2 regions of the Bulleidia sp. HCP3S3_C9 genome follow, and region 2 is predicted to be linked to the other one. Evidence: riboswitches for the same ligand, from Rfam matches in the RefSeq annotation. Region 2 holds a riboswitch; the other holds the start of a gene.
What was found. A riboswitch is a leader RNA that binds a small molecule or an ion and turns the genes downstream of it on or off. The one in region 2 is predicted to bind thiamine pyrophosphate.

Region 1: linked by a shared signal. The riboswitch ahead of thiD (bifunctional hydroxymethylpyrimidine kinase/phosphomethylpyrimidine kinase) and the one ahead of thiW (energy coupling factor transporter S component ThiW) in region 2 are both predicted to bind thiamine pyrophosphate.

Annotation. Positions count from the first base shown of each region.
Region 1 is NZ_JBQHWJ010000051.1:213-7,151, reverse strand. Features, by position in the region: gene cytX (putative hydroxymethylpyrimidine transporter CytX) at 1-500, opposite strand, end outside; gene thiD (bifunctional hydroxymethylpyrimidine kinase/phosphomethylpyrimidine kinase) at 497-1,306, opposite strand; TPP riboswitch at 1,423-1,522, opposite strand; gene ACTND6_RS08670 (erythromycin esterase family protein) at 1,561-2,772, opposite strand; gene ACTND6_RS08665 (helix-turn-helix domain-containing protein) at 2,779-3,138, opposite strand; gene ACTND6_RS08660 (response regulator) at 3,637-6,843, opposite strand.
Region 2 is NZ_JBQHWJ010000046.1:2,079-18,390, forward strand. Features, by position in the region: gene ACTND6_RS08215 (HAD domain-containing protein) at 108-692, opposite strand; gene ansA (asparaginase) at 756-1,778, opposite strand; gene ACTND6_RS08225 (bifunctional metallophosphatase/5'-nucleotidase) at 1,938-3,410, opposite strand; gene ACTND6_RS08230 (YitT family protein) at 3,534-4,160, opposite strand; gene ACTND6_RS08235 (winged helix-turn-helix transcriptional regulator) at 4,343-4,567, shown strand; gene ACTND6_RS08240 (calcium-translocating P-type ATPase, PMCA-type) at 4,552-7,227, opposite strand; gene thiE (thiamine phosphate synthase) at 7,439-8,071, opposite strand; gene thiM (hydroxyethylthiazole kinase) at 8,068-8,847, opposite strand; gene thiW (energy coupling factor transporter S component ThiW) at 8,828-9,361, opposite strand; TPP riboswitch at 9,552-9,649, opposite strand; gene ACTND6_RS08260 (ATP-binding protein) at 9,766-11,553, opposite strand; gene ACTND6_RS08265 (hypothetical protein) at 11,593-11,820, opposite strand; gene ACTND6_RS08270 (hypothetical protein) at 12,212-12,373, opposite strand; gene ACTND6_RS08275 (AEC family transporter) at 12,502-13,392, shown strand; gene ACTND6_RS08280 (HAD family hydrolase) at 13,416-14,186, opposite strand; gene ACTND6_RS08285 (FAD-dependent oxidoreductase) at 14,268-16,312, opposite strand, start outside.

The sequences.
Region 1 (6,939 bases), on a different contig from region 2:
CATACAACTGCACTGTTTCCATCAAAGAAGATAAATTTGCTAAGCATTAAAGTCAAAACAAATAAAGCAACCATCGCAACTGTATTGATTTTTCCAAGGTTTGTAATACCAACACCAATCCACACAAGAATCAAGATACCAATAATCAAACACCAGATCCATGCACCTGTATGCATAATACCATCTGCCGCAAGTGCACCATCATAAATCATGATTGCTGTCCATCCAACCAGCTGTAATACATTTAGTGTTGCAAACAAAAGACAGCCTTTCTGTCCAAAGCTCATTTTTGTAGAATCCATCGCACTTAAGCGCATTTTTCCACCAATAACACCAGCCAGGAACAATAAGATACAGCCAATGACATGTCCAGCCACAATGGCTAAAATACCATTTTTCAATCCTAAAGGTGCAAGATATGTACCTGTCAGTATTTCTGCAATAGAAACACCTGCACCAAACCAGATCAATGCATTTTCAAACAAAGAAGTTTTCTTCATTGAACATTCTCCTTTGCATATTCATTATCAATCGCGAATGAATGATCCATTGGTCCAGATCCCTTGCCAAGATCAAGCATCGCATTTAATGCTCCAGAAATATAATCCTTTGCACGTTTTACGGATGTATCCAAATCATATCCCTTTGCAAGATTGGATGCGATAGCACTGGATAATGTACATCCTGTTCCATGTGTATTAGAGTTGTTAATACGTTTTCCATGAAACCATGTATATGCGTCATCCCTATACAACAGATCATTTGCATCATTGATTTGATGACCACCCTTTACCAGAGTTGCACATCCAAATTTCTTAGAAATTTTTTCAGCAGCGATAATCATCTCTTCTTCATTTGCAATCTTCATATCCGCTAAAACTTCTGCTTCAGGAATATTTGGTGTAATGACTGTTGCTAAAGGCAACAATTCTTTTTTCAATGTTTCAATTGCATCATCACTAATGAGTTTTGCACCGCTTGTTGCGACCATCACCGGATCCACAACAATATTAGCTGCCTTATATTCCTGTAGTTTTGAAGCAATCATACGAATCAGATCAGAACTAGAAACCATTCCAATCTTCACAGCATCTGGATAAATATCTGTAAAGACTGCATCCAGCTGCTTTCCAAGAAATTCTGGTGTTACTTCCATAATTCCTGTAACACCTAATGTATTCTGTGCCGTTAGTGCTGTAATTGCACTCGTCGCAAATACGTGATTTGCGCACATTGTTTTGATATCCGCCTGGATACCAGCGCCTCCACTGGAATCACTTCCAGCGATTGTTAATGCTGTTTTCATTTTCTATCTCCTTCCTGCATTACTTTTTTAATGCGACATAAGGTGGTGCCCCCAATTTGCCGCCATATTCTGATCAAAAAACAAAAAACTGCAGAAAAACCTAATCTGCAGCTAACATACAATAAAGATATCATCCCTACGTTGGCATTATCCAAATCAGGTTTCAGGGTCAAGGTCGAACCTACTCTCAGCCACTCAGCTCCCCATTTTTCAACATGTTTATTATAGTTCCTTTGTAACATGTAAATCAATAATCATTCAATAATCTTTGTTGGTGATGCATTTGAGACATAAATCATACTGTCATAAAGCGTTGTGGGTGGCTGAAACATGCGATAGCTAGGAGGAAGGAATCGATTCATGATAGAGTAGCTTTCTCCTAGTGTTCCCATATAGGTATATGCATCTGCATACCTTTTAATTTCTGTACCTTCTTCAAGAGAAGAAAAATCAATCCAGCACATTTTAAAGCCGGCTAATTTCGCTGTTTTAGCTAATGAATCATGTGAATAAAATGTCTGTATGGTACGTTTATGATTTCCTTCAGGTAAATTGCATCTTGTCTTATAGAAGTCTGTTCCAATCACATAATATCTATATTGATTTGATAACAGTTTCCCCATAGAGTCATAACTTCCCCATTTTGCAACATGTTCATTATGTCCACTGATGAAAATACAATCATTTCCTCTTTGCTGTTCCTTTTGCAAAATCCAAGAAACATTTTCAGCCATATACTGATCTCTTAATAAGCTTCCATCAGTATCTTTTCTATGTAAAACTTCAACATTCTGTAATAACACATCTACAAAATGAATCGAATCACCATTAAACTCTTTCAATTCTAATGTCTTTTTTAATTTCATCAGTAAATCTTTTTTCTCTTCATAACTATAATTTTGATTCCATTGACCATCTATGATGAAATAATCCAAAAATGATAAATCAATTCCTTCAGCAATACATTCTTTTTTCAACGTATCAAAAGAATATGTAATTCTCTGCATATCAAAACCATAAAAATTCAGCTGTTCATCTTCTTCAGCATCATCGTTATATTCCCGCATATATTCAATCAATTGCATCATTTCTTCTGTTTTGTAGATTTGAAAGCCAATCTTTTGAACAATTTCTTTCAGTGTTCCTTCTCCACCATGAATATATTGATTCACTTCTTCACACCCGCCAAAATCACCTTCTAAAGCAAAACTGTGAACACGATGCTCTTCTACAAGTTTTTTGAATACTTCTAACTTTAACTGTTGAAATTCTTTGTTTCCATGTGTTGCTTCACCTAAAGCAATAATGTTGTATTCTTGTGGAATAGAGATTTCATCAACACTTTTTGCATACGCCTTAAATTCATTTACATCTAATGATTTACCCGTAGTAAATCCACCAAAATAAGTAAACACATATATAGTCACGATCACAACAGCACTAATTAGCAAAACCTTCTTCTTCATTATTCGTTATAATACCTCTTTCAATAATTCTTCTGGTGTAATATGAAACAGCTTCGCTATCGCAATTAAATTAGATGTACTTGGATCTGAAGTTCCATTTTCCCACTTAGATACTGCCTGACGGCTGACACCGATTGCTTCCGCAACAAATTCCTGTGTCATTTTACATTCTTCTCGATGTTGCTTAATAACTTCCCCAAGACTCTTTTTAATTGTTGCTTTTTCTTCTCTGACTTCTTTTGTATTTAAGTATTTCTTTAATGCTTTGATGCCAAAAAACAATAAAGTAATAAAACCAGCAATCACAGCTAATCCAATCAGCAAAACAATTCCCCAAATAATAACCCCAACAAAACTATACTTCATATAAATACCTCTCTTTTCGCTGCTATTTTATAATCAAGCATACGATTGCTTCCAGCAACTATTACGATATTATCAGTTGCATTTAGAAAATACGCTCAAAACCACAGTTTTTTCACTTATTCTTTGAGCAAACAAAGTTCTATTTTTTTCATTACTCAAATATGTGCAAACAATATAATACAATTCTTTACTCATTTTCCTTGCTTATAACATTTTTTAATACTATTTTTTTAAGCAATGAGAGTACCCCCCCATTGCCACGTCAAAAAGCACAAAAAATCCGCCAGCTTTCTTCATGGATAAGAAAGTTAACGGATTATATTTTTAAACAGTGCGATAAACAGGAATTTAAAAGCCAAAGTTTTATAAGTGGTTATTAACCCTCACAGGGTTTCTGCCATGGACTGCGGTTGCTTCGGAAATAAATATTTAGTTTCCGTCATAACAAAATCCTCTCTATATTTCCTATCTGCTTTTCCCATGCATCCAGGAAGACAATTACAGCCAGTTTTCCAGAACATCATTCAACTTATTCATATCCAGCGGTTTCGCGATATGTCCATTCATGCCTGTATTTTTGGCCAGCTGTATATCTTCTGCAAAAGCATTGGCAGTCATGGCAACAATAGGCAGTTTCCCCTTTTCACCAGGAAGGCTCCTGATTGCTGCAGTTGCCTCATAACCATTCATGACAGGCATTTTGATATCCATAAAAATAAGATCATACGAACCTTTCGGAGAAGCTTCCACTTTTTCAACTGCGATTTTTCCATTTTCTGCTGTTTCCACTTCTGCCCCTGTCATCTTCAAAATTTCAACACCAATTTCTCTGTTCAACTCATTATCCTCAACCAGCAGAATCCTTTTTCCTGTATAATCTGCTTCTGACAGTTTCTCCAGATAATTTCTCGCTGTATTTTCTTTTCTGCCTGAAGTAAACTGCCGCAGTGTAGCCGTCAGTCGGGAACGGAACAGCGGTTTTGCAATAAAAGCATCTACACCTGCCGTCTTTGCCTCTTCTTCAATTTCACTGAATTCATAGGATGTCAGTACAATAATGGTAATCTCTTTCCCAATCCGTTTCCGGATCTGTCTTGCAGTTTCTATACCATCCATCTCCGGCATCTTCCAATCCAAGATAACAGCAAAATAATCGTTTTTTAGCTCATGACGTGCATAACAACGTTCAACAGCTTCCTTGCCAGAAAGAACCCATTCACCTGTAATACCGATTTCTTTCAGTGTGGCAATTGTACTTTCACAGCACGTCTTATCATCATCCACAACCAGAACCGGCAGATTCATCAGATCTCTGTCCTGTTCTTTTTCTTTTTCCTGAAGCTCCAGATAAATTGTTACTGTGATTTTAGTTCCCTTGTGCAAGGTACTGTCCACTTTAATAGTGCCATTCATCAGGTTCACAATATTTCTGCTGATTGCCATTCCAAGACCGGTTCCCTGAACTCTGGTTGTCCGATGGTCATCTGCACGGCTGAAAGGATCAAACATGATTTCCTGGAACTCCGGTGACATACCGATTCCATTATCCTCAATCGTAAATTCATAGCATCCAAGTTCTGAAAATCCATTGGGTTTTTCCTCTATCGAAAAAGTAATATTTCCACCATCCGGTGTATACTTGATCGCATTACTCATCAGATTCACAAATACCTGCTGAATCCTCAAGCTGTCACCACAGACAGCCTCATGTTCAATATGATTGATGTGTATATCAAAATTATGTTTATGTTCATCAAGCACCGGTTTCGTAAGTGTAATAAGATTATCTACCAGCTCTGACAGATTGAAATCTTCCTGTGCCAGTGTCATTTTTCCACTTTCAATACGTGCCATATCCAATACTTCATTGATCAGCCCAAGCAGATGGTGGCTTGATTCTGTGATCTTGCCGAGGCATTCAATGACTCTATCCTTGCTCTCAACATTTGCTCCTGCGATTGCCGTCAGACCCACAATCGCATTCATTGGTGTCCGGATATCATGGGACATATTGGAAAGGAATTCTGTTTTCGCACGATTTGCATTTTCTGCGGACCGGTAAGCCTCTTTCAGTGCCTGACGGGATTCAATCTCTGCTTTCTTCTCCTGTGTCACATCCATGGATGCCAGCAATACCTTTTCCAGCTTTCCATTCTTCCATTCCAAGGGAATATAAGAAGCGATTTTATAAGTCTTTTCATCCAGACTGCAATACTCAAACTTATAAATGTCATTTTCACTTTTCAGTTTCTTCCGAATATTATCCGGGGCAATCAGGATATCTATAGCTTCCAATGGTTCCAGTGTCTTATATTTTTCAAGAACCTGCATCTGAAAATCATGATAAAATCCCAGAGGTTTATATATCATCTGTCCATTCAGATTGTAGAATTCATATCTGTCATTTTCCAGATCACAGACAACAAAGCGGTCAACTAGACGCACAATACTCTGAATCAGCTGCTCCATGGAAGCTTTATCCGCTGCCATCTGCAGATGCCGTGCGCTCTCTACCTTTGCCTCTGTGATATCACGCAGAAAGATCATGGCATATTCTGAATCCTCTATTTCGCCACGTATGACCACATTGCGGACCCATCGTTCTTCTCCATTCAGAGTGATGCGGCACTCTAAAGACAATTCGGTTTCCAGACCCTTCAGCCTTTCTGCAATATAACCACGGTCGTAAAAAGAGGATACCGCCTTCTTATCTGTCTCCACAACATAGGAATCCACAAAATGCCAAATCAATTCATCCCAAGTATGACTCTGTTCAAAGATGGTCATCAGGGACGGTTCAACCTTAAAGGTATCAAAAGTATTCGCTTCCAGATTCACATAATACTCGCACAGATCTGCTTTCGTAAAAGCCCGGTGGAAAGCAGCAGATTTCTGTGCCTGCATAATTTCTTTTTTCTCCGCATCAATGTTAATAAAAATCCCGGCAATCCTGCTGGCAGAACCATCCAGACGGCGTATTACTTCCGCCGATGCCCGAAACCACCGGTATTGATTATCCTTCATTCTCATACGATACTCTACCCGGTATTTTATCTGGTTCGTCTTATCCTTAATTGCCGCCTGAAGCTGCACCATTACTCTTTCTTTATCCTGTGGATGCAGAAGATCTGACCAGGATTCCAGTTTATTCGGAAAGTCAAGAGTGTCATGGTAGCCGAGCATTTTTCGGAATTCATGACTCCAGTTTACATTCACAATCTCACTGTTTTCGTCACAGTCAAAATACCAGAAGCTGGAATAGATAGCCTCATTAAGCAGTGCCAAATTTACATGATCCCAGTTGACCTGTACGGACATAACCCAGATCTGTCTGCCCGCCTCATCTGTCGCATCCTCTTTACAAAGCCGTACATTATTCACTGTACCGTCTGCTGCAAGGATCTGTGCTTCCCCTGTTCCGTGAAGATGCAAAAAACGGTCTCGCTCCAGTATATCTTCCTCGTCATAAAAGAAGTTTCTCAATGAGCCTTTTGTGTGTTCCACGAAAGTATCGAATGTATATCCTGTACTATGCAACAGCAGATTATCCACAGACAAAATAGACAGGTTTTGGTCATAAGATCCTGTCATTATACCTACCCCGCCATTATTTTCCAGTGTTTTTTGTACGGCCTGTGACATAGCCTGTGTCTGTCCTGTTACAGTCTCACCTAAAGAATATATGTTTTCTTCATAATTTTTCATTTTCATTTTATAAAAAGCCTCTCTTCGTCTTATGCCTTCTTCATCTTGCTCTTATCTGTATACAGAGAACCCGTCCCTGCCAATTTTCGTGCGCAT
Region 2 (16,312 bases):
TTGTATCCTCCATTTATTATTAAATATTCATTGAAACAAAAAATCAATAGATTATTGTTCAATATTTCACAAAATATTTTCTGTAAAACGCTTACTTGTGAAAGAGCTTACGCATATTTTTTACATTTCAATGCACTGCGACGCACTTCCATCTGTCTTAGCATCATATCTGCCTGATGGCACTTCTGTTCATTAAACCCTTCCAGCGTTTCACATTTGATTTGATTTTTATTTAAATACGGAAGATACAGATCATCTAAAATCATATAGCCTGTAAAATCAGGATGTTCAAACAAATAGTCTGTAATATGCTTCTGACGCTCTTCAAAGTCCTGTGCGGTTACGCCAACAACCTTGACCCCCTTTTTCAAACCACATTTCTTTAAATATCTTTGACAATATCCAACTCCCGCAAATCTCCAGGAAGAAGAAATGACAATATTGATATCATATTTCAAACAAAGATCGGATAGCCTTTTGATACTTGGAATATCCGCAAATTGACAATCATCTTCTTTGATTGAACGTACTTTAAAAAGTGGATCTGTTTCTTCTCTGCACCAGATGTTAATGACGCCATCAAAATCAAGGAATAGATAATACTTCTTTTTACCGTTTTTAATATTTTTTAAAGCGATGGATTCGATTGCATCCAGTCGCTCTTCCCACTGTTCTTCTGTAAATGTATCCATGTAAATATTTTACCTCTTTTCAAAAATAATGACAGTATTCATGAAATAAATTTGACACGTATTTCAAAGTGTCAATTCCCCTCTTAAATTTGTTTCCATGAGTTCTTTAATTAATTCAGAATCATATCCTTTCGAAAAAAGATAATACATCTTCGCAACACAAGCCTCGCTTGTCATATCATATCCACTGACAGCACCCGCTTCCTTTAAACCATTGCTGGCTTCATACGCACCAAGAATCACTGATCCATGAGAACATTGAGAAGTCACTGTCACAATCGTCCCATGCTCAAATGCACGCTTAATTAAAGGAAACAGTTCCTTTCCATCCTGTGGAATATTTCCAGCACCAAACGTTTCAACAACGATGCCTTTTAAAGCATTCATCATAATAGGTTCAAACAAATCAAATTGAATTCCTGGAAATACTTTCAACACACCAATCGGCACTCTTTGCAGCTTCTGGAATGAGAATGGCTGATCTGTTTCTTTCATCAGTGCAGAACGATGATATCGAATATCAATGCCAACATCTGCCAATGTTGGATAATTTGGTGACATGAATGCAATCAAATCATTCGCTGAGAATTTAATTGCACGATTGCCTCGTAATAGTTTACCGCCAAAATAAAGACAGACTTCATGTATATTCTCATTAGAAGCAATCAGAAAAGATGTAATTAAATTATCTCTTGCATCATTTCTAATTTCACAAAGTGGAATTTGAGAACCAGTGAATACGACTGGCTTGCTTAAATTTTCCAGCATGAAAGATAATGCGGAAGCAGTATATGCCATTGTATCAGTACCATGCAGCACAACAAATCCATCATAGCTTTCATAGGCATTCGCAATGATTTCTCCAATCTTGTTCCATTCATCAACAGAAACACTAGAGGAATCCAGCAGTGGCTCTAAAGATACAAGATCCCACAGTGGCATCTTTTCATCTTTTAATTCCTGTATGTTATTCAACTGTTCTAGAAAAGAATCTTTTTCTGGCGTATAGCCATGGTCACTTTTCATCATACCGATTGTTCCACCGGTATAAATAATCAGTATTCTCTTTTTTATGTATACTTCCATCAAACTGACCATCCCATCCTATTTGTCTAAGTTATATTTTAGTAAATTTTCAAGAAATGAAAAGCGAAATATTCAGTATAATAATAGATCCATTGAATTTTCACATAAAAAGTCTGAACAGCAATTCAGACTTTTCTAAAACAGAAAATAGGTTCTGTGTTAATCTTTCACAATCAGTCTGCCTTCTATATGTGCATTTAAATGCTGATTTTCGCTCAAATATTCTTCAATGATATCATTGGTAGAAGTAGAAACAATACGTGCCTTCTTACGTGCTTCAATCGTTTCTAGAGATACATGGAAGAATTCATCAAAGTTCGTATAATGGAACTTTGCAAGACTGATAGAATAAAGTTTTTCTTTATTGATCGGCTCTTTCTGATATTCAAACTTTTCAAATTCTTTTGTTGTTCTGTTATAGACAATTTCAATGCCTTTTGAAAATTGATAGAACTCACAATGCTCCCCTTGCCATACTTCATCTCTCACCATATATTTCACCATACGAATGAATTCATCGCCAGTTACTTCCAGCATATAGATAGGATCATCATATGGCAGACATTCCTTCAAATCCTGATACATCACAATTGGGCCAAGCTGTTCAGATCGAATTGCACCCGAACCAAACATTGCAATATTCACGTTCAAACTGCGATATACAGCATCCGCAAGTAAATTGCCAAGCTCAGTTTCCTGGTTGCGATTTGGATGCGTCAATTCTCTTGCTAGACGCGTAATGACTCTCTGATATTTCTGGTCCGTTTCATTCTTGTAGGAATAGATTAGCTTCATGATTCTTCGATCCACAGAACAATGGTCATTGTCTATTGGAACGATTTGCCATTCATAAGAATCAATACAATTGTTATCTGTATCTACAACGATATCAAATCTTCCAATCTGATTTGTACCTGTACCTGCCTGCACAATCAAAATATCATTCACAATACAAGGTTCTTCTAATAATGTATGAGAATGTCCGCCAATGATAATATCAACACCCAGACTCTTATCTAATAATGAAGCAAGCTTCTTATCTTCTTCAAATCCAATGTGTGTTAATAAGACAGTGAAGTCAATGTCAATGGAATTATACATATTGCAGATCTTCGCAATCGCTTTTGCGGCATCTTCTACGTCAATCAAAGAACCAATCATACCATCGTTCTTTGTCTGTGAAATAACTTCTTCTGTCAAGATTCCAATAAATAAAATCTTCATGCCATCAATCTTTAAAACTCTACATGGCTTAAATAGTCTTGCATTATTTGTACGGATATGCAGATTTGCGTTTACAATTGGAAACTTTGCGCATTTTTCTAAAAACAGCAACTGTCCAATACCATAGTCAGTCTCATGGTTGCCAATTGTTACAATATCAGGAGAAAGCATATTCATGATTTCAATTGTTGATAATCCCTGATATTCACTGTCAATGATGGAACCACGGAACATATCTCCCGCAATGGCATATACAACATTCTTTTCTTTCTTTCGTACATCATTGATATAGCCAGATAGTAACGAAACACCACCGATAAGTTTCTCATCAATATGTTCTGCAAGAAAATCACCATGCAGATCATTAGAATGTAGAATCGTTAATTTTTTTGTATTCTTTGCCGTCATAACAAAGCCCTCCTCCAGTTTCAAATAATTATCTTTTGTATATATATTTTCTAGCATCAGTATATCATAGTAAGTTATTACTTACTATGAAGGAAGAAAAAAATCGTTGCTTAACAACGACATTTAGATTTTGAGCGACTTTACCCAGTCAATCAAGTAAGAAGATAATGTTACTGTTATCAACGAATAGAAAATTCGTGTCAGTGGAATATATGTTAGAGAAAGCATTAATACAACAACATCTGTAAATAAATAAGAGCGTGCCAGTTTCCAATGTAAAATACGTGAAATCGATAATGCAAGTGCATCATCTCCTCCACTCGATCCACCTTGGCGGATAATAAGACCTACGCCAATTCCTACAAACATTCCTCCTGCAATTGCAGCAATCAATGGCCTGGATGATAAATCAGGAAGCATCGGTGGAAACAATTCCCAGAATTTATAGCTCAGCGATACAAATGTTGTAGAAATAAATGAAATTTTAATAAATCTTGAACCAAGATACTTCCACGCTAATGCATAACATGCAATATCAAGAATCGGAGTGATATAGGCTGGAGAAATTTTCAGCCATTGTTCAACAAAAAGCATCATTCCAATCACACCGCCTTCGGTAATATGTGTACGTTGATGAATGTTATGGATACCAAATGTACAGATCATTGCTCCTAACAGTATAACAAGTACACTTTTGACTGTGATGCCTTCTTTTAAACGACTCCATAGCTTTGATATTCGACTTTGCATAGATTTCCTCCTTGTGGTTGCAGTATTATCATGGATTGTAACAATAATGTCAAGCATCCATCATACGGTGGATCCCCTTTTTCATTTATTGTAAAAGAATATATTTTTAATTGATATTGATAATATAGACAATGTGTTTAAATTTAAACACATTGAAGTTTTTATAAAAAAATCTTGATGGCATCAGCCAGAAAGTACTCACAGATTCTCTTCTATCTATGGGAGAAGATGGTATTATCACCCACACTGTCTATTCAGAAGTTCCACCACATGTAGAATATGCATTAAGTGATCTTGGTGAATCAATGCGTCCCATTCTTGCTGTAATAAAAGAATGGGGTATCAACTATAAAAAACAATATGAAAAGTCGGAGTTGATCCGACTTTTCATTTACTTCTTTCTCTGAAAATACTTTACAATTTCAACGAGCGGGATAATGGATAAAGCAAGCAGCAGTGAGATGCCATATTCTACATATGTAATTGGTGTAAATCCAAATGCATTTGCCAAGAAAGGAATTTCAATCACACATGTTGTAAAGATCAATGAAAGAATCATAGTGAATACCAGAAAGCGATTATGATTGTTTTCTTTGAATAGTTGAAAGATGGATGCAGAAGTTGAACGCATATTGAAACTATGAAAAATTTCACACATTGACATTGTTAAAAACGCCATTGTCATTCCCTCTTCACAATTTGTAATATTCATAAATACCCATCTTCCTGTTTCTAATCGTTCACCAATAAAGAAGGCTGCCAATGTTAACAGTGTTACAATGACGCCTTGATAAACAACATTGAATCCAAGACCCTGTGCAAAGATACCTTCAGATGCATTTCTAGGCTTTCTTTGCATCACATTACTTTCCTCTTTTTCCATGCCTAATGCAATGGATGGTAAAGAATCTGTGACAAGATTAATAAATAACAAATGTGGTGCTTTTAAAATCGTGAAGTTTAATAGTGTAGAAATAAAGATAGATAGTACTTCAGCAAGATTTGAACTCAGCAGAAACTGAATTGCCTTTCGAATATTATCGTAGATTCTTCTGCCTTCTTTGATTGCCGTTACGATTGTTGCAAAGTTATCATCTGCGAGTACCATATCTGCAACATTCTTCGTAACATCTGTACCAGTGATACCCATCCCAACACCAATATCCGCTGTTTTAATACTTGGTGCATCATTGACACCATCACCTGTCATCGCAACAACATTTCCAAGAGATTGCCATGCTTTTACGATACGTGTTTTATGTTCTGGCTGAACACGTGCATATACTCTGTACTTCTGCACGTTTTCCATAAAATCTTCATCACTCATCTTCTGCAGATCATATCCAGTGATTGCCTGTGAAGAATCTTGTAGAATATCCAATTCTTTCGCAATTGCAACTGCAGTATCTAAGTGATCTCCAGTAATCATGATTGGTGTAATACCAGCACTCTTGCATGTTTTGATTGCATCTTTGACTTCAGGACGCACAGGGTCAATCATTCCCATCAGTCCAATAAAGATAAGATCATATTCAATTGTTTCCTTGTCAGCAAATTCAGATGCATCTGTATATGTCGTATATGCTGTAGCAAGTACTCTAAGAGCCTGATCAGCCATTGACTTATTCACCTGCAGAAGATGATTTTTCTCTTCTGGTGTAAGAGGCTGAACTACACCATCTTTCATGATTTTTGTACAACGATCAATGAGTACGTCAGGTGCACCCTTTGTATATTGCATATAGGATGTACCTTGCTGATGTATCGTACTCATGAGTTTTCTCGTAGAATCAAATGGATATTCATCAACACGAGGTTCATTCTTCAATAAATCATTTTTATTCAGATGATTCTTTAATGCATACTGTACAAGTGCAGCTTCTGTAGGTTCCCCATTCACTTCCTGCTTCTCATCTACCGTTGCATCATTACATAAAACCATTGCCGTAGACAACAATGTTTCATCTTCTCCATATGTCTTCACAACTTTCATTTTGTTCTGTGTCAAAGTACCCGTTTTATCTGAACAGATAATAGAAGCACATCCTAGTGTCTCTACTGCAGTCATCTTACGGATGATTGCTTTCTTCTTTGACATATTCGTAACACCAATGGATAAGACAATCGTAACAACTGCGACCAGTCCCTCAGGAATTGCCGCAACTGCCAGGCTTACCGCAACCATAAAGAAGTCGATACTCTTTTCAATGATCAGCATCATATCATTGCTCGCAAAGATATCTCGATGCATAAACATTGAGAATACAAAAATAAATACACAGATACCAATTACAATCTTTGTTAAAACATTAGATAATTGAGAAAGCTTGATCTGTAGAGGTGTCTTGCCTTCTTTTGTTGTACTGATGACTTTAGCAATCTTACCCATTTCCGTATCCATACCTGTACTTGTAATGAGTACTTTACCTCTGCCATACACAACATCACTTCCGCGATATACCATATTCTTTCTATCACCTAAAGGAATATCATCCTGTGCAATAACATCTGTATTCTTTTTTACACTTGTACTTTCTCCAGTTAATGCAGATTCTTCTACTGTTAAAGAAGCACATTCAATGATTCTTCCATCTGCATTGATTGAATCTCCAGCTTCCAGTAAAACAACATCACCTTTTACAAGCTGCGTGGATGGCAGTACAACAACCTTCTGATCACGCAGTACCTTGCTTGTTGAAGCGCTCATTTTCTGTAATGCTTCTATGGCTTTCTCTGCTTTACTTTCCTGCAGAACACCTAAGACTGCATTGATTAAAACAACAATCAGGATAATCAAACTATCCGTTGGAAAAAATGCTTTCTGTTCTAAGGAACATTCATAATATGAAGTAAATGCTGAGATCAAAGCTGCAACTAATAGAATGATAATCATTGGATCCTGCAGCTGTGATACAAAACGTTTCCATAATGGAATGGATGGTGGTGCTTCCAGTTCATTTGGTCCATCTTTTTCTAGTCTTTCTTTTGCCTCTAAAGATGTTAAACCATTCTGCGTTGTTTGTTTTTCTTTTACAATCTGTTCAATTGACTTATTAAAATCCTGCATTTTATTCCCTCCTGCCAAATAAAATAGACCTTTGATAGACAGATATAATCTTGTCTACCAAAGGTCTTGCTTCTAAGTCTGACACCAGATAAATATGTATTTATCGGTTGGTGATGTGCAGATGGATACAATCGTATATCCATAGCTACTCCCCTATTGGATGAGAACAGTTTAGATGAAACCTCTAAATTAGTCAATCCATACAGGTAAATTATTTGTGAAGAATTTTATGTACTTCTTCGAGCAGTTCTTCACTGGCTTTTTTCGTATCTTCTGCATCCATGATTGCGGAAACAACACAGACACCTTGAATTGGACTGTCTTTCAAGATAGAAAGATTATCTTTTTTCAGTCCACCAATGGCCGCAACTGGAATACTGACAGCATTACATATTTCATTCAATACTTCTACTTTTGTGATCTTTGTTTTTACATGTGTTTTTGTTGGATAGATTGCACCACATCCAATATAGTCAGCACCATCTGCTTCTGCCTTGATAGCGGCTTCAACAGTTTTGGCTGTTGCACCAATGACAGCATCTTTTCCCATGATGTCACGTGCAACTGAAATCGGCATATCTTCTGCACCTAAATGCACGCCACATCCAACAGCCATCGCAACATCAATACGATCATCAATGATCAGTGGAATCTTGTATGCATCTGTAATCTTTTTCACTTTACATGCAAGTTCATAATAAGAAAGTGTAGAACGATCTTTTTCACGCAGCTGTACTAAAGTTACGCCACCTTCACAGGCACCCTTTACTTTATCTAAAAATGTTTCTTCACTCATACCATCAGAGTTTGTAATACAGTATAACGTACAGTCAATATTTTTCATTTTATCACCTCAATCTGAAATAAACGGCGATCTTCTTCTGTTAATTGATAGACTTCATCCATGAAATACATATGGAATGTTCCAGGGCCATCTGCCTTCGTTTTTTCTGCCGCTACTTCATAATAACACGTTGCATCTACACATGCATCAAATGCATCTTCACAAGCAAGAAATGTTGCGATTGCTACATTTAACATACATCCAGTACCAGTCAAGCACCCCATCATTGCTCGTCCATTACGAATACACACTGCTTTTTCGCCATCTGTGATAATATCTGTTTTTCCAGAACATACGACAATACATCCAGTGCTTCTAGATAAATCCATCAACCATCTTGCACTCTCATACACATCTTCTACGTCTAAGATATCAGCATCTACACCATGCGCATGTGACGTTAAGCCATAGAAAGCTTTACACTCACTGATATTTCCTTTGATGACTGTTGGTTTTGCTTTTAAAAGCAACTTTTTTGCATACTGCATTCTTAATGGGCTGCATGCAACACCGACTAGATCAAGAATACAAGGAATGTGATGTTCCAATGCAATCTTTGCACTTTTGATCATTGATTCTGCACGTACATCATCAAAGTTTCCAAGATTCAATGCCAATGCCTGAGAATTTAAAGTGATGTCTTCTACTTCTTCTGGATGACAAGCCATAATTGGCTTTCCACCAAATGCGAGTATTAAATTTGCACAGTCATTAATCGATATCGGATTTGTAATGCAATGAATCAAAGGATTTTTTTCAGTGATTTGTTTCAACAATTTGATTTACCCCTAACTTTCTCTGAATCATCTGTAAACTGCCATTACGAGACATTGTTGTGAGCACAACAAATGCAATACTTCCACCAATGATCGTACCCATCAAGAAACTTGGGACATAGAACATCCATGTTAAACCTGTCTTCCCCCAAAGGTATGTCATAACTGGATAAGAAATAATGGATCCAATAATACCTGTTCCAATGATTTCCCCAAGTACTGCAGCCCAGATCTTACCTTTAGAAAGTTTATAGAAAATGCCAGACAGTGTTGCACCAAAGATAGCCCCTGTTAAAGCAAGTGGTGGAATTCCCATTGTCATCATTCGAATCAGACCAATTGCTAAAGCACATAAGAATGCGTACCAAGGTCCCATAAAAACAGCCATTGTAATGTTAATCAGATGTGCCATTGGACACATGCCTTCGACACGTAAGATTGGTGAAATAACAACGCCTACTGCCACCATCATTGCAAAAAAGACCATGCATAAAAGTTTGTTGTGTTTATTCATATGATATTCCTCCTGTATGCAGATGGTAAAAGAAAACACGCAAAAACCATCTGTCTATGGTTCGGTATCTGACAAACAGTCATCTCTCAACCTGTCACTTCAGGCTCCCTCGCTTGTTTTCTCTACTCTAGGCGCTCCCCTACAGTAAGGTAATCAAATAAAAACGACCTGCACGCAAAGAGACAGGTCATAATCATCAACTTATTCTCCCTACGTCGGCATTATCCGTACAGGTTTGATGGGTCGAAGTCGAACTTCCTCTCAGCAATTGCTCCCCGTATTTATTTACTACAAAAACTAGTTTAGTACAAAAAAGAACATAGTTCAAGTAGCAATCTATCTTTCAACTTCACAAAAAAAAAAAAAAAAAAACAACCTTGTTTTTCAATTGAACAAAGCTGTTTTCATAAGTATTTTTGTAATATCGGATTTAATATTTTCATGTCCATTGGTTTTGGTACATAATCATTCATCCCTGATTGCATTGCCATTTGCTTATCTTCTTCAAATGCATTGGCAGTCATCGCAATAATTGGAATATTTGCTTTCTGCGTATCTTTCATATTTCTAATTTCTTTACATGCTTCATAGCCATTCATAAAAGGCATCTGAATATCCATTAAAATTAAATCAAAATACCCATCACTCGCATTTTGAAGCATCTCAATACATTGCTGACCATGAGAAGCATGTTCCACAAGATATCCTTCACTTTTTAATATTTCAATAGCAATTTCAGCATTTAAATCATTATCTTCTGCTAAAAGAATACGTTTGTGTTTCATCTCATTGTTTACAATTTCTTTTGTCATTACCTGTTCTTCAGCGAAATCTTCTTTAGAAGCAATTTGTAAAGCAATGTCCACTGTAAACTTTGTACCTTTTCCTTTGATACTTTCTACTTTAATTGTTCCACCCATCAAATCAACCATCGATTTCACAATAGATAGCCCTAAACCTGTACCACTGATTTTGTTCTCTGTCGTTGTATGTTCTCTAGTAAATTCTTCGAAAATATGTGGAAGGAATTCTTCACTCATACCATATCCTGTATCTTCACACACAAAAATATACCGCGCATAATTTTCTTTATGAGATGGCACTTCAATTACTGATACTGTAATTGCATGATCTGCAGGTGTGTATTTAATTGCATTGCTAACGATATTTAAATAGATTTGCTGAAGTTTTGTAATATCACAGAACGCATAATGATGTTGAACTTTAGAATCTACTTGAAAATGCAATCCTTTCTTTTTAACATCAGATTCAAATACGAAATTTACGGAATGAAATAATTCACTTAAATTACATGGCTCTAAATTCAATGTTGCAGTACCGCTTTCAATACGAGCCATCTCTAAAACCTGATTAATAATTGTTAAAAGAAGATTGCTGGATGCTTGAATCTTTTTCAAATATCCTTTTGCTTTCTCTTTATGATCAAGATTTTGTTCCATCAAACCTGAAAAGCCAATAATTGCATTCATTGGTGTACGAATATCATGACTCATATTAAATAAAAATCTTGTTTTTGCTTCATTTGCACTACGTGCCTGTTCTGCAGATTCTTTCAACTGAATAGCATATTGCTGCTGTTGAAACTTTCTAGAAGTATATAAGTAAAAGGATGTAGAAATCATCAAAGAAAATAAGTACGAAATAAAGATCGTAGTAAACCATTGTGATGCAGGAATCCAGCCATCTTTTGGCTCAATCTCAAAGTACCACATGTAGTTAGGAATATTACACTCCACCGTTAAACAACGCTTCGATAAAGGTTCCTCACTCTGTGCAAGTACAAAACGATTAGAAATATCTCCGTCACTTTTCCATATTTCATAGTTATATGATGCATCATTTAATTTATCTAATCCGATTTGATCAATAAAGCGATTCCAATCAATTGCAAGAACAACAAATCCCCAGAAATTTTCATTTCCTGAAGCATCTTTTTGATATACTGGATTAAATAATAAAGCACCTGTTCCACCTTGCTTCAATTGATATGGGCCACCCAATGTATATTCATTTGTATTTTTTGCTAAAGTTGCATCGTTATGCCCTACAGAAAGAGAAAGCAAATCCAATCCTTGTACGATTTCATTTCCATCTTCTGGATAAACCGTAGAAACTATTCCACTGGGAGCAATCTCAAAAGCTTTTACGACTCCATTTTCATTTGGAATCAATTCAGCTAATTTTGAAAATTCATTCTGATCAAGAGGATATCATTCATTAATTGTATTTTCTAGAAAATCGGAGATAACAACATATTGATCTAGTTGTGATTTAATTCTGCGAACTGTACTTTTTGCAGTATATGTTGCGTTTGCTTTTTGTTCTTTTTCAGTATAAGAGTTAACGATGATTCCAAAAATGAGTGCAACAATAAAAGAAATCATACCAACGATATAACAGTTTCTTTTAATTCTTTTCACAACACTCTTTTTATTCATTCATCATCCAACTTTTCTAAGACAGCACAGTTTCATCTTATCGACAAAAAACATGCTTATATATTATATCGCTTTAATCAATTCAAAAATACACTTTCAATAACATTTAAAGAAAAAACGTAATATTCATAGAAAAAAAGCCAGAAATAAATTCTGACTTATACTTTCTTTTCCATCACATATGCTTCTTCCATTTTAGATGTAGAAGCAACAGTACCAGTTTCATAAACATTGCTTGCAATTAATATACCTTTTTCAATTGCACCATCTGCACATTCTTCATATCCTTTAAAACATGCAATCGTTGTACTTGCCTCTTTCTCTTCTGCATCACCAAGAGTTGCGATGTACTAGAATTCTTTGTTTTTTACATATCATCGTGATATACACATTACCCATCATGATTTTTACAATAATAGCATGCAGAACATGAAGCAATCTTCTTAGATGCACAATTGATTTTCTCTACAATATTTCCACTCTCTAATGCACCACGCATAAATGCATCGCACAACAAATCAGAATTTCCACCAATTCTAGGACTGCCAGCCAATATCAATATTTTTTATTCATATAACCCTCATAATTCAACTAATAACTATTATCTATCATTTTCTTTTTGTATATGATATCATTCGTCTTAATCAAGGGGAGATTTTTTATGTTTGTATTTAATATTATGTGCAAGCTTTTTTTGCGGATGGGTTGGGTTACTATTTGAATAAAAAAGGTATCCTGACAGAAGATGTGAATCAGCATTTATCTTCATTCATTATTAAAATTGCTACGCCTTGTCTGATTATTTCTTCTGTGACTTCAGTTTCCAGCATCGATCAATCCTTTGTCATTCAGCTTGTCATTATCGGTGTTGCTATCTACTGCATGCTGCCTGTTGTTGCATTTCTTTTAGCAACTGCATTTCCTTGCTTTCAAAGCAAGAAAAATACTTATGTCTGTATGTTTATGTTCTCCAACTGTGGCTTTATGGCATTGCCTATCGTGCAGTCCATCTTTGGAAATGATGCCATCTTCTATAACACAATTCTGCATTTGCCATACAATATACTATTCTTTACGCTTGGCAGTTATCTATTATCAAAAGACGGAGAAACAACATTTTCATTTAAACCACAACAGCTATTATCTGCTGGTGTTGTATCATCCCTGATTGCGATTATTTTATTCTTTACACATATACAGCTGCCAGAATGCATCAGCGGTTCTCTTTCCTTTATTGGAAGCGTTGTAACACCACTTTCCATGATATCCATTGGTGTTTCCATTGCCTGCTATCCAATCAAAGAAGTCATTACAAATAAAACGTTGTATTTTATGAGTGCACTCCGTTTAGTACTAATACCAGTGATTACATACTTCATGATGCATCTATTTGTAAATGATCCAATGATTGTACAAATGGTAACAATTACATTAGGCATGCCAGTTGGAAGTATGGTTGCGATGGGTGCAAGTGAATACCATGGAGACGTGAAGACTGCTTCGTTTAGTGTTGCGCTTTCTACCCTGTTATCTTTAATGACAATTCCAATATTACTGCTTCTACTCGCATAAAAAATGGCATTTCTGTCATTTTTTTATATTAGCTGATTTTCAAGAAAATACTCATAAATACCATCTTCTTCAACAGATTTGCAAGTCAAATCTGCACGTTCTTTCACTGCATCTTTTGCATTTCCCATAGCAATCCCTGTACCAGCTGCATCCAGCATTTCAATATCATTCTCGCCATCTCCAAAAGCAATTGCTTCTTCTTTAGAAAAGCCATAATACTTCAATACTTCATTGACCGCATTTCCTTTTCCACAGTCTTTTGGAATGATATCAACAGCTCTATCCCACCACGCAGTAATTTCAGTATGCTTTGTTCCTTTTAATACTGTTGTATATTCTTCTTTTTGACATGCACACATGATCTGATAGATATCTTGTTTACAAACTTCATCAAAGTTCTCTACGATATGCATTGGCTGATTTCCAAATGCAAAATATTGTGCAAGATCTGCATCTGTTCCATTTGTTACAAGCAGATGTTCATTACTGATGGCAATTGCACGATGCATATCTTTTAAATTTTGAATGATCTGAAACTTATCATTTTTATCCAACGGATTTTTAAAAATCACTTTGTCTTTTGTCTGAATCAATGAACCATTAAATGTGACAATCACATCAAACTGAATATCCTGAAAAAGTGGCAGTCCAATATTTCCTCTACCAGTTGCCAAACATAACAAAACACCATTGTACTGTAATGATAGAAGTGTCTGTTTTGTTCTTTCAGACAGTTCTGTATGTCCCATCTTCAGTAGTGTCCCATCAATATCAAAAAATGCAATTTTTATCATAGAAAATCCTCCATGTATCAGTATACAAAAAAACAGGCGGTACTTTGTTTCAAAAGTACTAACCTGTCTTCATTTTTTGAATTAATGAATTTCTTCAGCTACGATTTCAGCAGCGTGGTATCCATATCCCAAAGCCTGGTCAAAACCATTACCATATGTCTTGCCATCTTTTTCTTCAATAGAACCAGCTACATCACCTGCAGCATACAATCCCTTGATTGCATTGCCATCTTTATTTATAACATGTGTATCAGTATCTGTAACTAAACCACCTGTTGTTAAATATAAAGTAGGAACAACGTGTGTTACCCAGATACCATCACGTGTTTCGATATATGGACAGATCTTGCGGCCAAATTCATTTGGTTCACCAGCTAAAGCATATTTGTTATTTGCTTCAATTGCATCTTTTAAGTTATCTAAACCTAAAGCTTTTGCGGCATCTTCTACAGAATCATAGTGCTGTGTAGCTTCTCTTTCGAAAATGGACTGATAGCTGAATCCATAAGCGTCGAAGTCTCTTGTCTTCTGTGCAGCTTCATCGTCATAGATGTAATAGAATTCTCCACCATTTGCTTCATCCATCATTGCCTTGCTTAATACTGTATGGTTGCTAGCTGTGATATTACCAAATTCATCACCACTTGCATTCACCATAATACCAGGCGTAGAAGTATGCATGAATGCCAATTCATAGTTTGTTCCATATTCGCTCATGAACATGCCTAAGAATCTACCCATGCATTCAATATCAGCACCAATTTCCTGTGCCATCTTAATACCATCACCAGTAGATCCAGGAACACAGTTTACACTCATTCCAGCGTATTGAGGATAGTATTCATCAAACATTTCCTGATTTGCACCAAAGCCGCCAGTTGCAAGTACTACTGCCTTGGCTGTAACGTTGTATGTTGTACCATCTTCACCTTCTGCTACAACACCTGTAACTGCACCATCTTTATTTGTAGAAATAGAAGTAACTGGTGTGCTGTAGTGAACATCAGCACCTAACTTTTCCATTCTCTGTGCCAATAGCATAGCAGCGTATCCTGCACCACCCTGATAGCATCCAGGAGCGAGGTATGGTGTTAAGCCATATGATAAACCACCTTCATAGTTACCCATAGAAGCAAAACCAACACCGATATCCTTGAACCAGTCAACAACTTTACCAGCATTTTCAAGCATAACCTTCTGGTATGGCTGTTCACCATTAAAGCGGTCATATTCAGGATTGATCAAATTCTTGAAGACTGGAAGTAAGAGGTCCATATTCCAGCTTGGATTATTCTTTTCATCACCTAATGCAAAGTTTGCTACAGTTTCAGAATAAGAGTTCATAATGCCAGAATATGTCGTTGGCATGCTTCCGCCAGGAATTTCATTCTTTTCAAATACACCTACGTTATAGCCCTTTTCAGCTAAACGCGTTGCTGTAATTAAACCAGCGTTACCTGCACCTACAACAACAACGTCATAAGATACATCTTTGCTAGACTTAACAACCTGCTTTTCAACTGGCTTTGAGAATGCACTGACAGATCCACCAGCCTGTTCAATGGCATCCTTTACAGCCTTCTTGACAGCGTTACTTGTAACTGTTGCACCACTGACACTGTCTACTTCTAAACTCTGGTTTTCAAGAATTCTTGCTGGAATACGTGCAGCTGCATAGTTACCAATTCCCATTGTTTCTTCGTGACTTGTTGTTGAACAGCTGACAATTGCACCGTCCTTGAATTGTGTTGTTACATAGACCCAGTCTTCATGACCCATAGCCTTTGTTGTGTACTTGCCATCTTTTACCTGCGCTGTTTCTTCATTGGAAGAACCCTTTGCAGAAGCGATAGCTTCATTGTAGGCATTCTTGACAGCGTCACTTGTGAAAGTTGCTCCACTGACACCATCAATTTCATCTCCATTTGCCTTTAAGATGTTTTCCTTTAATGTTTCAATTGCCTTGCCGCCAACTTCAGGTGTTTCATCGTCTGCAGTAATTTCAACATTTTTAATTTCAGTGTCACCGACTGTTAATTTAACAGTAACATCACCACCGAAACCTTTACTTGTAGCTTCGTATTCACCCGCAGTAAACTTTGATTTACCATTGGATACACTACATC